DNA from 2 places in the Planctobacterium sp. AWM4_229 genome. Region 1 is predicted to be linked to the other one. Evidence: predicted binding sites of a transcription regulator. Region 1 holds the regulator's gene; the other holds the start of a gene.
What was found. Region 1 encodes LexA, which represses DNA repair genes until DNA is damaged. Its sites were predicted from a motif close to TACTGTATNNNNATACAGTA; they were not measured.

Region 1 (7,396 bases):
CTTACCTCTGAGCTCTTTGAGGTAACTTTTTACCTCCATGACATGCTCGTAACCAATGTATACCGGTACGATACTCACCGGGCGTTTAACGCCTTTCACCATTGCCTGAATGGTCATGGCTAACATCCCTGTTTTTGGCGGAAGCAATCGACCGGTTCTGCTGCGGCCACCCTCAGCGTAGAATTTAACGGAATAACCTTTGTTAAATAGCTGCTCCAGGTATTCACGAAATACCGCTGTGTAGAGCTTGTTACCGGCAAAAGAGCGGCGGATGAAAAAGGCACCGCCGCGTCTGAATAACCCACCGATGGGCCAGAAGTTGAGATTAATACCCGCGGCGATATGGGGTGTGACCAAGCCTTCGTGATAAATAACGTAGGTGAGTAACAGGTAATCCATATGACTTCTGTGGCAGGGAACATAAATTATTTCGTGGCCGTTTTGCGCAAGCTCGCGAACCTTATCGGCATTTTTCACTTCAATACCGTTGTAGATTTTATTCCAGACACGACCCAGCAAGCGGTCGCCTAAGCGTATAACGCCCTCGCGATAATCGGCGGCAATTTCTGAAATGTAGCTTTTGGCCCGGGCGCGAGCTTTTGCAAGCTCCGCTGGAGAATTTTTGGCTTCTAATGCCATAGCACGTTTTACCGATGCAGAGCCTAAGATACTGTTAAACAACTGATGCCTATCCATCAGCATCGGACCGTTCATGCTTTGCTGCCGGCGATAAAAATGAGTTCTGGCCAGTCGGATTAGCTTATGGGCTATTTCTGAATCGGTGCCGTGCGTGGTGGCCATTTTTTTACTGGATACCGCTGGGCTGTAATAGGCAAAATTATCTCTGCCCAGGAATAGCACGATAAAAAACTTGCGTAACCAGGAAGGTGAAGCTCGATCGGCAAGTAACTCTGCCCAGCCTCTTGTTTCTTTGCCGGGTGCTCGTCCCCAGAAGATAGACACAGGCACAATTTGCAGATCCAGTTCTTCATCATTGCGGTGCATTTTGAACAAGCGGGTGAAGCTTTTATTGATATCAGTATGCTTGGTTTTTTTGGAAAGCAATGATTCTGGTTCTTGTAAAAATAAGCAGCTGGCTAGCTTTTTAGAACCAATTTTTAATTGTTTGTCCGGGGCGGGTAAATCCAGCATTTTGGTGGAAATTTCAAGCGCCACTCTGTCGGTCAGGGAATTAGTGCGCAACAAGTAAATAATCGGACGATGTTTGTCGATCCCCAGCTCGCTTTCTATGTTTGCGGGGATGTTGCTGGTTTTTACTAACCAACGGGTCGGGTATTTAACAAGGTTAAAAAAGAGGTTTTGATACCAGGCCATCATCAATAAAAAATAATTAAAACTGCACCGATCATAGCACGGCCTGGCAGCTTTGGCTCTTGTAACTCTATAAATCCAAGAAAATCAGCAAATTATGTTGAGTTTATGGCTTGACTGTATATACTGCCAGTTACACTGTACGAAAAAACAGGTTTGTTATGCGCCCACTTACATTGCGTCAAGAACAAGTTCTTACTCTTATTAAAGATACCATCGCCGATACTGGTATGCCGCCAACCAGAGCAGAGATTGCGAGGCAGCTTGGCTTTAAAAGCGCTAATGCAGCAGAAGAGCACCTCAAAGCATTGGCTCGTAAAGGGGTTATAGAGATTCTACCGGGTACCTCCAGAGGGATCCGTCTTGTGGGGCAGTTAGATGAGCCTGCCGAAGATGATGGCTTGCCGTTAATTGGTAAGGTGGCAGCAGGTGAGCCCATTTTGGCTCAAGAGCATATTGAGAGTCATTACCAGGTGGCTGCAAATATGTTTCAGCCGGAAGCCCATTATTTATTGCGAGTCGATGGCGAAAGCATGAAAGACATCGGCATTATGGATGGGGACTTGTTGGCAGTGCATCGCACCAACCAAGCGCGAAATGGTCAAGTAGTGGTGGCGCGAGTAGAAGACGATGTAACTGTGAAACGTTTTGAAAAGTCGGGATCTGAAGTGTTACTTCACGCAGAGAACAGTGATTTTGCTCCTATTAAGGTGGATTTGAACTCGCAACCTTTAAATATTGAAGGTATAGCTGTTGGAATCATCCGAAACAACGCTTGGATGTAAATAACTTCGAGACGTACTGTTTTACCTGATTAATTTGCCTTTTCTTGATAGCCCATTGATTAATGGGCTTTTTTGTATCTGTGGTACGGCCACATTTATTCACCCAGACAAAAATTTGCACAAAAAATAGCGAATTAATTTCCTTTTTTCCTATTCGGGTCTATTTTTGACACATCAGCTGGTTAAAAAAGCGTCTTTTTTAGCCGTCTAAATGTTTTTTATCTTCGAAAATTGTTTACATATCATTCGGTTTTTAACATAGTAATAACAAATATGTTTCAAAATCGTAACTTATGGTGCGATTTCCGTTGTGCTAATGACCAAAAATAAAGCAACGGACAGGAAAGGAGGAACACACAGGTGAGCAGAATTTTAATAGGTTTTTGGGGATTGTTGCTTAGTTGCGCATCATTTGCCGCTTCTAATCCGCAGCCGGACCAATATCAGCTGAATTTGAGACCGGGTGTGACTGAGATAAGTCAGCAGGTTTACGAATTGCATATGATCATATTCTGGATCTGTGTGATCATCGGGGTGTTGGTATTCGGCGTTATGCTTTGGGCTACTATCTTTCATCGCAAGTCCAAAGGGGTGAAGCCAGCAACATTTCACGAAAGTGTTAAGGTTGAAATTGCCTGGACAGTGGTTCCTTTTCTTATTCTTATCGGTATGGCTATCCCCGCCACTAAAACACTGATCGCGATGGAAGATGTGTCATCTCCTGATGTGACAGTGTTAGTTACCGGCTCTCAATGGAAGTGGCATTACAAATACATGGATAACGACGTTGAATTCTTTTCTCTACTTGCCACCCAACCAGAGCAAATCAATAACAAGCTGGAAAAGAATATCAATTACCTGTTGGAAGTTGATCGCCCTTTGGTTATTCCTACTAATCAAAAGGTCCGTTTTCTGATCACCTCAGACGACGTTATTCATTCCTGGTGGGTTCCGGATTTTGCTGTTAAGAAAGACGCCAACCCTGGTTTTATCAATGAAGCCTGGACACGAGTTGATAAGCCCGGAATCTATCGCGGTCAATGTGCTGAACTTTGCGGAAAAGATCACGGTTTCATGCCTGTTGTGGTTATTGCTAAGGAGCCTGCTGATTATGCTGCCTGGATCGAAGAGCAAGAAGAAATACAACGCAAAGCCAAAGAAGAAGAGCAAAAGCTGCTGGCGATGAATATGGATATGGATGAGTTAATGAGTGTTGGTGAGCGAGTATACGTTACCAACTGTGCTGCTTGTCACATGCCTAATGGTGAAGGTTTACCTGGCGTATTTCCTGCTTTGAAAGGCAGCGACATTGCCATAAACGACATGCAAAAACATATTGAAGTTGTGGTTAATGGCGTAGCAGGTACGGCCATGCAGGCTTACGGAAAACAACTTTCGATGAAAGAACTAGCAGCAGTAATTACCTACGAGCGTAACGCATGGGGCAATGACACTGGTGAATCAGTGCAAGCTAAAGACGTTAACGCCGTATTGAACGGACAATAAGGGGAAGTTGAGATGAGTACAGTGACAGACGATATCCATCACGACGAGCACCATGATCACCACGATCATAAACCAACGGGCATAAAACGCTGGTTGTACACCACAAACCACAAAGATATCGGCACCTTATATCTTTGGTTTGCATTTATTATGTTTTTAATCGGCGGGGCTATGGCCATGGTGATCCGGGCAGAGTTATTCCAGCCTGGATTACAGATTGTCGATCCTAACTTCTTCAATCAGATGACCACAGTGCATGGCTTGATTATGGTATTCGGTGCTGTAATGCCAGCATTTACCGGCCTCGCTAACTGGATGGTGCCCTTGATGATTGGTGCACCGGACATGGCACTGCCAAGAATGAACAACTGGAGCTTCTGGATTTTACCTTTTGCTTTCCTGATATTGCTGATGTCTTTGTTCATGGAAGGTGGTGGTCCCTCTTTTGGTTGGACCTTCTACGCGCCACTATCCACAACCTACAGTAATGACTCTACAGCACTGTTTGTATTCTCTGTTCACATTATGGGCGCCAGTTCCATCATGGGGGCGATTAACGTTATCGTCACCATTTTAAACATGCGTGCCCCTGGCATGACATTAATGAAAATGCCCTTGTTTGTTTGGACCTGGCTAATTACCGCATTCTTATTGATAGCGGTTATGCCAGTGCTGGCGGGCGCGGTAACTATGGTGTTAACCGATAAGTTCTTTGGTACCAGCTTCTTTGATGCGGCTGGCGGTGGTGATCCGGTGATGTTCCAGCACATCTTCTGGTTCTTTGGACATCCGGAAGTTTATATCATGATCTTGCCAGCCTTCGGCATAATCTCACAGATAGTGCCCACCTTTTCCCGAAAGAAATTATTTGGCTATTCCTCGATGGTTTATGCGACAGCTTCTATCGCGCTATTGTCCTTTATCGTGTGGGCTCACCACATGTTTACCACTGGGATGCCGGTAGGGGCCGAGCTGTTCTTTATGTTCGCCACCATGCTGATATCGGTACCCACCGGGGTTAAGGTATTTAACTGGGTTGCTACCATGTGGCGCGGCGCCATTAGCTTTGAAATCCCCATGATGTTTGCCCTGGCCTTTATCGTGTTATTCACCATAGGTGGCTTGTCAGGTTTAATGCTGGCGATTACCCCCGTGGATTTCCAATATCACGATACGTATTTTGTGGTAGCACATTTCCACTACGTTCTGGTGACTGGCGCAGTGTTTTCAATCATGGCTGCCACCTATTATTGGCTGCCAAAGTGGACCGGGAAAATGTACGACGTGACGTTAGCCAAGTGGCACTTCTGGTGTTCTTTGATTTCAGTAAACGTGCTGTTCTTCCCTATGCACTTTGTGGGTTTGGCAGGCATGCCTCGTCGAATTCCAGACTATGCGTTGCAGTTTGCTGATTTTAACAAGTGGATCAGTGTGGGGGGCTTTGCGTTTGGGCTTTCACAACTGATTTTCCTGGCGTTACTAATCAAAGCGTGTCGCAAACAAGGCGAGCCAGTTACGGCTCAAGTTTGGGATGGCGCAGAAGGTCTTGAGTGGGAAGTTCCGAGCCCGGCTCCTTACCACACTTTTGAAACGCCACCGGTTGTAAAGTAAGTCATTTTTAACAATGAACTCTGAAAAACAACAAGAAAACAAAAAGGTCATCATTAAGTTGGTGGCCGTTGTTTTCGGTATGTTTGGTTTTGGCTTTGCGTTAGTTCCTTTATATGACGTGTTTTGTGCCGTAACAGGTATCAATGGAAAAACCTCTAACGAAGCCGCGCTATACCAAAATATTGAAGTGGACGAGAGTCGTCTTGTTACCGTGGAGTTTATTACTCGCACTAACACAGGTATGCCATGGGAATTTGAAACTAAGACGCGGCGTGTAGAAGTGCACCCGGGAGCAATGCACCAGGTAGACTTTTATGCCCACAATCCCAGTCAAAGAGATATTGTCGGTCAAGCCGTACCATCTGTCTCGCCTGGGCCTGCAGCTATTTATTTGAATAAAACAGAGTGTTTTTGCTTTGAGCAGCAACCACTCAAAGCGGGTGCTGAGATCACTATGCCTATGCGTTTTTATGTGGACCCAGCACTACCGGATAATATTACATTTTTTACAGTGCAATATACTTTGTATGACGTAACCGAACGTGGCCAAGAAATTGCCATGAATCGCGGTTAAAGGAGATGAAATGAGCGAACAACAATACGAAAAATACTATGTTCCCGACCAAAGCCCTTGGCCATTTGTGGGGGCCGTTGCCCTGTTTTTGATGGCCTATGGCGCTGGCACCTTTGTCATCGAAATGAAGAACGGTACGGATGGCAGCGGTTCGCTCATCCTGCTGGCCGGCTTTTTGGTTTTACTGTTCATGTTGGTAGGCTGGTTCAAAAACCAGATTGATGAATCTATGTCTGGTATGCATAGCGCGCAATTGGGTCGCTCTTACCGTCAGGGCATGTCATGGTTTATCTTTTCTGAGGTGATGTTCTTTTTTGCCTTCTTTGGTGCACTATTCTACGCAAGAGTAATTGCCGTTCCTTGGTTAGGCGGAGCGTCCAACAACGCTATGACTAACGAAGTCTTGTGGCCCACTTTCCAGGCCATGTGGCCTTTGGTTGAAACACCAGGCGGGACGACCACAGAAGCAATGCCTTGGACCGGATTGCCACTCTATAACACCTTAATCCTGTTATTTTCTTCTGTTACTGCGCATTTTGCTCATGTGGCGTTGGAGAAGGGAGAGCGCGGCAAGTTAAAACTGTTTTTAGGTGTGACCATCCTGCTGGGTTGTTCATTCCTGTATTTGCAAGTAGTCGAGTATGTACATGCATACCAGGAAATGGGACTGACGTTGGATTCAGGCATCTATGGCAATACTTTCTTTATGCTTACTGGATTCCACGGACTCCATGTCACATTAGGCACCATTATGCTGATAGTGATGTTCGGCCGAGTTATGATGGGGCATTTCTCTCATGACAATCAATTTGCCTTCCAGGCGACCAGCTGGTACTGGCACTTTGTTGATGTTGTATGGGTATGTTTGTTCGTCTTTGTATACATACTATAATGAGAATTAAAAGGGCCGGGGATTAGGCGTAATAATCCCCGTTGCTACCGCGATTACCAGTAGCAAAATTATGATGGCAGAGGTCATCACTCTTCTGCCAATAAATTTAGTCATTGAGCCCTGTCCAGGTTCGTTCTTAAGCATAATCATCATGGCTTTAAATAAATTGTAAATCATAAACAATAACAGTAACGCCACGATAATTTTAACAGCCATAAATAACTCCGGGTTTGTCGCTAAGCAGTAATGAAAAAACCGCCTTTAGTCCCTACCATAATCAGTTTTGTCGCGGTTGTCATCTTATTGAAATTGGGTTTCTGGCAATTGAGTAGAGCGCAAGAGAAGCAGTTGATTGCTGAACGAAAAAGTACGCAAGAAGAAGTGGTTTTCAATAGCGTGCAATCGGCACTGGCCACAAGTGGAGCGCACGACTTTAAGCGAGTAAAACTAACTGGTCAGGTGGATCTGGAGCATTTACTGTATTGGGATAATAGAGTACTTGATGGGATCGTGGGCTATGAAGTGTTGGCGCCGGTGACTACCAATGCTGGAGTTTTGTTGGTGAATTTTGGTTGGGTACCGGACCAGGATTTTCGTCGCTCTTTGCCAGAAGTGAGTTTACCTGAAGTCATACAACAAACTCACATTGTTTTGTATGCGCCCTTGCACAACCAATTGGTTCGTCAATCTGGAGTG
Region 2 (7,396 bases), on a different contig from region 1:
CAGCTAAGTCAAATAGACGTAAAACTGGACAATATTAAAAACCAGATTTTGTTCGATACCGAAGAGAATTGCTCAGAGCAACACAATGGCAACTGGGCCCGCAGGCTTGCTTAATGTTATGAAGGTTACATTTAATCACACATAAACAGACGAAACTTGGGATAATATGAATAAAAAACATAGTTCATGAGAATGACAATGGCACTAGTTCTGATGTTGATTGGGGTTTCTGTATTTGGTGTATTGGGAACCGTACATCTGCTATATACCTTCTTCACCAACAAATTCGATCCTTACGAAACACAAACCAAAGATGCCATGATGGGCACTTCACCGCGACTTACCAAAGATACAAGTATGTGGAAGGCGTGGATTGGTTTTAATGCCAGTCACAGCTTAGGTGCAATGTTTTTTGCCGCCATCTATCTCGTGCTACTCACTGAGCAATTTTCAGTAGTGCGCGGCTCTGTCTGGCTGTCTATCATGCCTATTGTCGTTGCAAGCAGCTATCTTTATCTGGCTTATAAATACTGGTTTAAAGTTCCCATGGCGGGTATTTTGCTGGCATTAGTTTGTTTCGTTGCATCCGTTGTACTCATCCACTTTTGACATACCGTCATAAGCCCAACTACACACAAATTGAACTATCTGCAAAGCATTGCGGACGTGTAATCAAAACAAAGAACTCAACAATACCATAATGTATGGCCTGACAGTCTTTAAGTCCGGAGTAATGATTCATGAAAAATCATTTAATCAGTAAATTAACCTTATCCTTAGGGGTGATTTTTTACCTCGTGGTCATCCCCTTTCTAGAGTGGAATCACAGTCATGTTTTTAATCCCGATTGGCCTGCACATGCTCGATTTCATGAAGTTTGGCAGCTTTCCACTAATATCGCCTTGGGTATATTGGTTTTGTGGCTGTGTTGGCGCCGAAGTCAGTTTGTCTTGTCAGGGGTAATCAACATTTTGGTGATGGGAGGCGTTCTGGTTTCACATGCTTTATCAGACTACGTGGGTAGTACTGTAAATTCAGGTAATATTGCAAAGCTGATTTTGGGCCAGGATTTAGCCGTGTTAGTAGCTTTAATAGTGGTTCTTTCGTCAATAGCGGTTGTCCTCAATCACCAGAAAATTGTAATAAGGACGTGACTTGAGGCATTAGATGAAGGTGATGCTAGAATCAGTTTAATGTTCGTTTTAAGCTTTGTGAGCCAACTTGTACGCTGATTGTGCACCTTAGAATAATAGTACCGATTGCAAATAAAATGAGCGAAATGTCACTTCATACGTATTAGCATTATTAAATCAACTCACATGGATAGAGATTTTTATGGCACATACTTTCCGATATCAAAAAAAGGGGTACTACCTGGAGTTTAGTGGCCCACTTAACTTTAAAGAATTGGAATGGGCCAACTCAAAAATCTATGAACACGAAGAGTTTGATAACCATAAATTTCAAGTTATCTCACTGCTAAATGCTGATCTGTCATTAGTCAGCGAAGAGGGACCAGAGCAATTGGCTGCAGCTGATTTTGGCGGGTCATTATCTCGCGGTAACGTCAGAATAGCGCTGGTAGCCAAAGACAAAACAACTGTTGATCTTTGCAAAGAATACCAAAAAGTCACTGAAAAACTGCAGTCCAGCTGGCAAGTACGAATCTTCTCAGAACTACAACAAGCCCTTACTTGGGCTGAAGCTTAAAGTTTTTCCACCTTTTCCAGCAACTCGCTATTTATAGCTTCGATACTCCTGATAGTGCCCTGCTCCACACATGGAATACGGCACCAATCGTTTTTCTCATGTAAAAGTTGGTAAACTTTGTAAACCTTCTCCAAATAACCATGAGCCGCTTCGTGGATGTCTTCTTTCTCGTCTGTGTAGCTGCGCTGTTTTTTCTTCAGTACCAGCTCTTTTGAGACTTCTAGCGGCACATCCAAAAAGATAGTAATGTCGGGTTTGGGTAAGCCATTTACTTTGTATTCCAGCTCAGCTAACCAATCAATAAAATCTGCCCGCTCTGATTCAGCAAATTTAGCGGCCTGATGGCCCATATTAGATTCTACGTAACGGTCGCACACTACGTAATAACCCGCTTCTAGATCTGCCAGTAGATTAGGCTTTTGCTCCAGACGGTCACTGGCGAACAACACAGAGGCCAACTTAGGATGAACTTCATCAATCGAACCGAATTCTCCCCGCAAAAAAGCGCCTACCTCACGGCCGAAAAAGGTTTGCTCGTAGGCTGGAAAACTGTACATCTTGACCTTTTTGCCAGTCGCTTGCAGCTTTTCAATTAACAATTGACTTTGTGTGCCTTTGCCACTGCCGTCTATGCCTTCAATAGTGATCAGTTTTCCTGTCATGTGTAACTCGATTATTTAATAATGTGGACTTGGTTGTTGAGCACGACCTCGGCCGCCTCACAACGAGGTGCATAATAATGCCATTAAGTAACGGTACTGTCAGTGCAAAAATCCTGCAATCAGACAAACAGCTACGCCCCACTAGTACAGCCCCAAAAAAAAGGGCAGCTACCTGAGTAACTGCCCTATCAAATACCCTTGCGCTAACGAGGGGTTTACTTCGGAGACACGAAATATGCACGTCTCAATTCGATTGTATCTTCACAACCAGGAGTCGATTGCTTTTTATCTCACCACCCACTCACAGAGGAGGAATGATGTAGCCCGGTGCGGAGCAAAAACGAAATTTACAGCTCTTCTGCTTCCTCTTTAACATCGTCTTCTTTTACTGATTTTTTCAGTAGTAATTCCGCTCTTAACTTGCCTTCAAGCTCATTGGCAATATCTGAGTTATCTCTCAAAAACTGCACAACATTAGCTTTCCCCTGACCGATGCGATTACCGTTGTAGCTATACCAGGAACCAGCTTTTTCCACCATTTTTTGTTGTACACCAAGGTCAATCAATTCCGCCTCTTTGCTGATCCCTTCTCCGTACATAATCTGGAACTCGGCTTGTTTAAAGGGTGGTGCCACTTTGTTCTTCACCACTTTTACGCGAGTTTCATTACCCACCACTTCGTCGCCCACTTTTACCGAACCAATGCGACGAATGTCTAAACGTACAGAAGCATAAAACTTAAGTGCATTACCACCGGTTGTGGTTTCCGGGTTGCCGAACATAACACCAATTTTCATACGAATTTGGTTAATGAAGATACACAGGGTATTGGATTTTTTAATATTGGCTGTCAGCTTACGCAACGCTTGAGACATCAAACGAGCCTGTAAACCAACGTGAGAATCTCCCATCTCACCTTCGATCTCAGCTTTAGGTGTTAATGCCGCTACAGAGTCAACAATCACCACGTCAACTGCACCAGAGCGCACTAACATGTCACAGATTTCTAACGCCTGCTCACCCGTATCTGGCTGGGATACTAATAATTCTTCTACATTCACGCCCAACTTTGCGGCGTAGACAGGATCTAAAGCGTGCTCAGCATCTACGAAAGCACAAGTTTTACCTTTCTTCTGAGCTTCGGCTATAACCTGCAGTGTTAATGTGGTTTTACCGGATGACTCAGGGCCGTAAATTTCAACAACGCGTCCACAAGGCAAACCGCCAATGCCCAAGGCGATATCGATAGTCAGTGAACCTGTTGAAACCGATTCAATATCCATCGCTTGGTTGTCACCCAAGCGCATGATAGTACCTTTACCGAACTGTTTTTCAATTTGGCCAAGTGCGGCTGACAGCGCGCGTGATTTATTATCGTCCATTTTTGAACCCCTTAATTCTTGTTTGTCCTCAATTGCTTGAGTGACATTTGTTTTTGTCTGCCCTTACTCATTGTTTTTAGCACAATGTTGTTGAGCGTCTGTTCGTTAGCTTTGGGTAAATACGGTTACGAACGCATGGCTCGATTGGGTACTCCTGAAACATTAGTTCGGCTGTTTCTTGAAACCCAGCGAACCAACAACTGTATCCTTAACCAGTATTTAGATGCAGTATACTGTATAACCATACAGTTACAATGATTTTTTAAAAGAAATTTATAAGTGATTGGAAACCAACGGATTTTTCAATAGTCTGCGCGATTACAAAGCAGAATGAATAGCTGATGGCTCTCTCCACCAGAAAAAATCAAAGGCAGATTATATTGTGCTCTGCAATAAAAGTCAGCGTCTCGTGCCTTAATAAGTAATACCTCAATAATTCATACGCCCTTATGATTTGAATTATTCATTGAGTTGTTCTATCAAAACCGTTAGCGCTGTCACAACGGTTTGTTCCCGAATTTGCGCCCTGTCGCCGGGAAAAACTTTTTGAAAGCTCAATTTCTTATCACCAATAACAAGGCCAAACCATACAAGACCTACCGGCTTTTCTGCACTGCCCCCCCCTGGTCCTGCTACACCGCTGACCGCCACCGACACTTCGGCGCCCGCCATTTCCGCAGCTCCTTTTGCCATCTCCTGTACAACCTGTTCAGACACAGCACCATGGGCGATTAGTGTCTCGGGGTTTACTCTCACCAGATCACTTTTGGCCTGATTACTATAAGTGATAAATCCCCGTTGGAACCAATTTGAACTTCCCGGCGCACTCGTAATCGCGTATCCTATGCCTCCTCCAGTGCAGGACTCTGCGCAGGTAATCTGCCATTCCCTGCCGACGAGCAGTTCACCGAGTTGAGCTGAAAGTGTCAAAATCTGATCTGAAATCATCAAAACGTCTCAAAATTAAAAAAAGACCAATATAAGAAAAAAGAGTTATGTCGTCACCAGATTATAGTGAATCCGCCCTCGCAAACCATACCCCAATGATGCAGCAATACTTGCGTATCAAAGCTGAACACAAAGAAATTTTATTGTTTTACCGCATGGGCGACTTTTACGAGCTGTTTTGGGATGATGCCAAACGTGCCGCGCAACTGCTCGATATTTCCTTAACCGCCCGCGGTAAATCAGGAGGCAACGCCATTCCAATGGCTGGTGTGCCTTATCATGCAGTAGAAGGCTACCTGGCCAAGCTAGTTAAGCTAGGAGAGTCGGTAGCTATTTGTGAACAGGTGGGCGATCCGGCTACCAGTAAAGGCCCGGTTGAACGTAAAGTTGCGCGTATCATAACGCCGGGCACGGTAACTGATGAAGCCCTTCTGGATAATAATGCAGACAATCTATTGGCTGCTGTATCTCACCACAAACAAACCATCGGTTTTGCTACGCTAGATGTCAGCAGTGGTCGTTTTGTTATCAGGCAACTACAGAGTACTGAAGCTCTGGAAGCCGAACTGGAAAAAGCCCGACCTGCTGAAATACTTTATCCGGATGATTTTCCTTACACCTGGTTGTTTAGTAAAGACGCCGGGTTGCGCCGCAGACCAGAGTGGGAATTCGACCCCGATACGGCCATTAAATTGTTAAATGAACAGTTTGGCACTAAAGAACTCAGCGGTTTTGGCATCGATCAAAGCAGTTCGCAAATGGCTCTGGCTGCCGCCGGTGCCATCTTACAATATGTTAAGGATACTCAGCGCAGTGCCCTACCCCATATTCGCTCCGTGCGCAAACCAGAAGATGGCCATTTGTTGCAGATGGATGCCACGTCTATTCGCAACCTCGAACTGACCAAAAATTTATCAGGTGGTGAGCAAAACACTTTGTTTTCGGTGCTCAATCACACCAAAACCCCTATGGGCAGCCGTTTGTTAAAACGCTGGTTGCATGAGCCTCTGCGCTGTCGTAACGCGATACGCTATCGTCTGAATTTGGTAGACAGTATGCAGCGCACAGAAGCCGATGAGATTCAGGAAAACTTAAAACAGGTGGGAGACCTTGAGCGAATTTTATCGCGCATTGCGCTGCGCAGTGCCCGCCCGCGTGATTTTTCCAGATTAATTCTGGCCCTTACTCAATTGCCGGCTATTCACGGCTACCTGGAAGAGTTGAGCAGCCCGGAAGCGCTACTATTAAAAGACAATATAAGTTTGTTCACCGAGCTACAAGAGCAGTTAGATGACGCAATTGTCGATATGCCACCAATGCTTATTCGGGATGGTGGCGTTATCAAACCCGGTTACAACCCACAGCTTGATGAATACCGTGCTCTTATGACAGGTGCCACTGATGTTCTGGAAAAAATAGAAAAAAGAGAACAAGAAACCACTGGTATCGCCAACTTAAAAGTCGCCTTCAATAAAGTGCATGGCTACTACATTGAAGTGAGTAAAGGCCAATCTCATTTGGTGCCACCTGAGTACGTGCGCCGTCAAACATTAAAAAACTACGAACGCTACATTATTCCAGAATTAAAGGAGTATGAGGACAAAGTCCTTTCCAGCCAGGCGTTAGCGCTGGCCCTGGAAAAGCAATTGTACGACCAGCTGTTCGACAAGGTGATCCCCAATCTGGCGGCCTTACAAGACACCGCAGAATCATTAGCACAACTGGATGTATTACTTAACTTCGCCCAAATGGCTGAGTTGCATAACTACACACTGCCAGAGATGACTGAAGACAATGAGATTCACTTCCATCACGGACGTCATCCAGTTGTCGAAACCATGGTCACCAGTCCCTTTATTGCCAATCCTATTGCCATTACTGATAGTCGCAAGATGCTGATAGTGACGGGCCCTAATATGGGCGGTAAATCGACTTACATGCGACAAACAGCACTCATTGTGGTGATGGCTCATATGGGCTGTTTTGTGCCTGCAGAACAAGCGCGCATTGGTAATGTAGATCGTATATTTACTCGTATTGGGGCCTCAGATGATCTGGCATCAGGTCGCTCTACCTTTATGGTGGAAATGACTGAAACGGCTAACATTCTCAATAATGCTACGGCGAATAGCTTGGTATTGATGGATGAAATCGGCAGAGGCACCAGTACTTATGATGGGTTATCTCTTGCTTGGGCCACTGCCGAATGGCTGGCTTCAAAGCTCAACAGTTTTTGCTTATTTGCCACTCATTATTTTGAGCTGACCCAACTGGCGGAGAATACTCCTAGTATAGTTAACGTACATTTAGACGCAGTGGAGTATGATGGCGGTATTCGTTTCATGCACGCTGTACAGGAAGGGGCGGCTAACAAAAGCTATGGATTACAAGTAGCAGAACTTGCAGGTGTACCTAATCAGGTTATTCGCAGAGCCAAGCAAAAACTGCAGACTTTAGAGAATTTGGATAACAATACAGCCGCAGCGCCAATGCCCATTCAAACCGATATGTTGACGGTGAGTAATCCAGCACTCAATCTGCTTACAGAAATCAACCCCGATGATTTATCGCCGAGAGAAGCCCTGGAATTGCTCTACAAGTTGAAAACCCTCAACGACGCATAATTGCGTCGTTGTGACTTTCGCGATTAGTGAGCAAGCAAATTTTTGTAGTCCACGCCTAATTTGTCGAACA

Region 2: the regulator LexA is predicted to act here: its motif matches at 3,986-4,005, upstream of recA (recombinase RecA).

What each region holds. Positions count from the first base shown of each region.
Region 1 covers NZ_JBSWWX010000002.1:686,650-694,045, reverse strand. Annotated here, with positions in the region: gene plsB (glycerol-3-phosphate 1-O-acyltransferase PlsB) at 1-1,335, opposite strand, end outside; gene lexA (transcriptional repressor LexA) at 1,494-2,117, shown strand; gene coxB (cytochrome c oxidase subunit II) at 2,508-3,623, shown strand; gene ctaD (cytochrome c oxidase subunit I) at 3,636-5,234, shown strand; gene ACXAGP_RS06040 (cytochrome c oxidase assembly protein) at 5,248-5,808, shown strand; gene ACXAGP_RS06035 (cytochrome c oxidase subunit 3) at 5,819-6,700, shown strand; gene ACXAGP_RS06030 (DUF2909 domain-containing protein) at 6,707-6,916, opposite strand; gene ACXAGP_RS06025 (SURF1 family protein) at 6,947-7,396, shown strand, end outside.
Region 2 covers NZ_JBSWWX010000001.1:406,188-413,583, forward strand. Annotated here, with positions in the region: gene ACXAGP_RS01775 (Fis family transcriptional regulator) at 1-114, shown strand, start outside; gene ACXAGP_RS01780 (LIC_13387 family protein) at 199-609, shown strand; gene ACXAGP_RS01785 (DUF6640 family protein) at 741-1,154, shown strand; gene ACXAGP_RS01790 (hypothetical protein) at 1,336-1,710, shown strand; gene tmk (dTMP kinase) at 1,707-2,372, opposite strand; gene recA (recombinase RecA) at 2,720-3,754, opposite strand; gene ACXAGP_RS01805 (CinA family protein) at 4,214-4,705, opposite strand; gene mutS (DNA mismatch repair protein MutS) at 4,750-7,326, shown strand; gene ACXAGP_RS01815 (response regulator) at 7,350-7,396, opposite strand, start outside.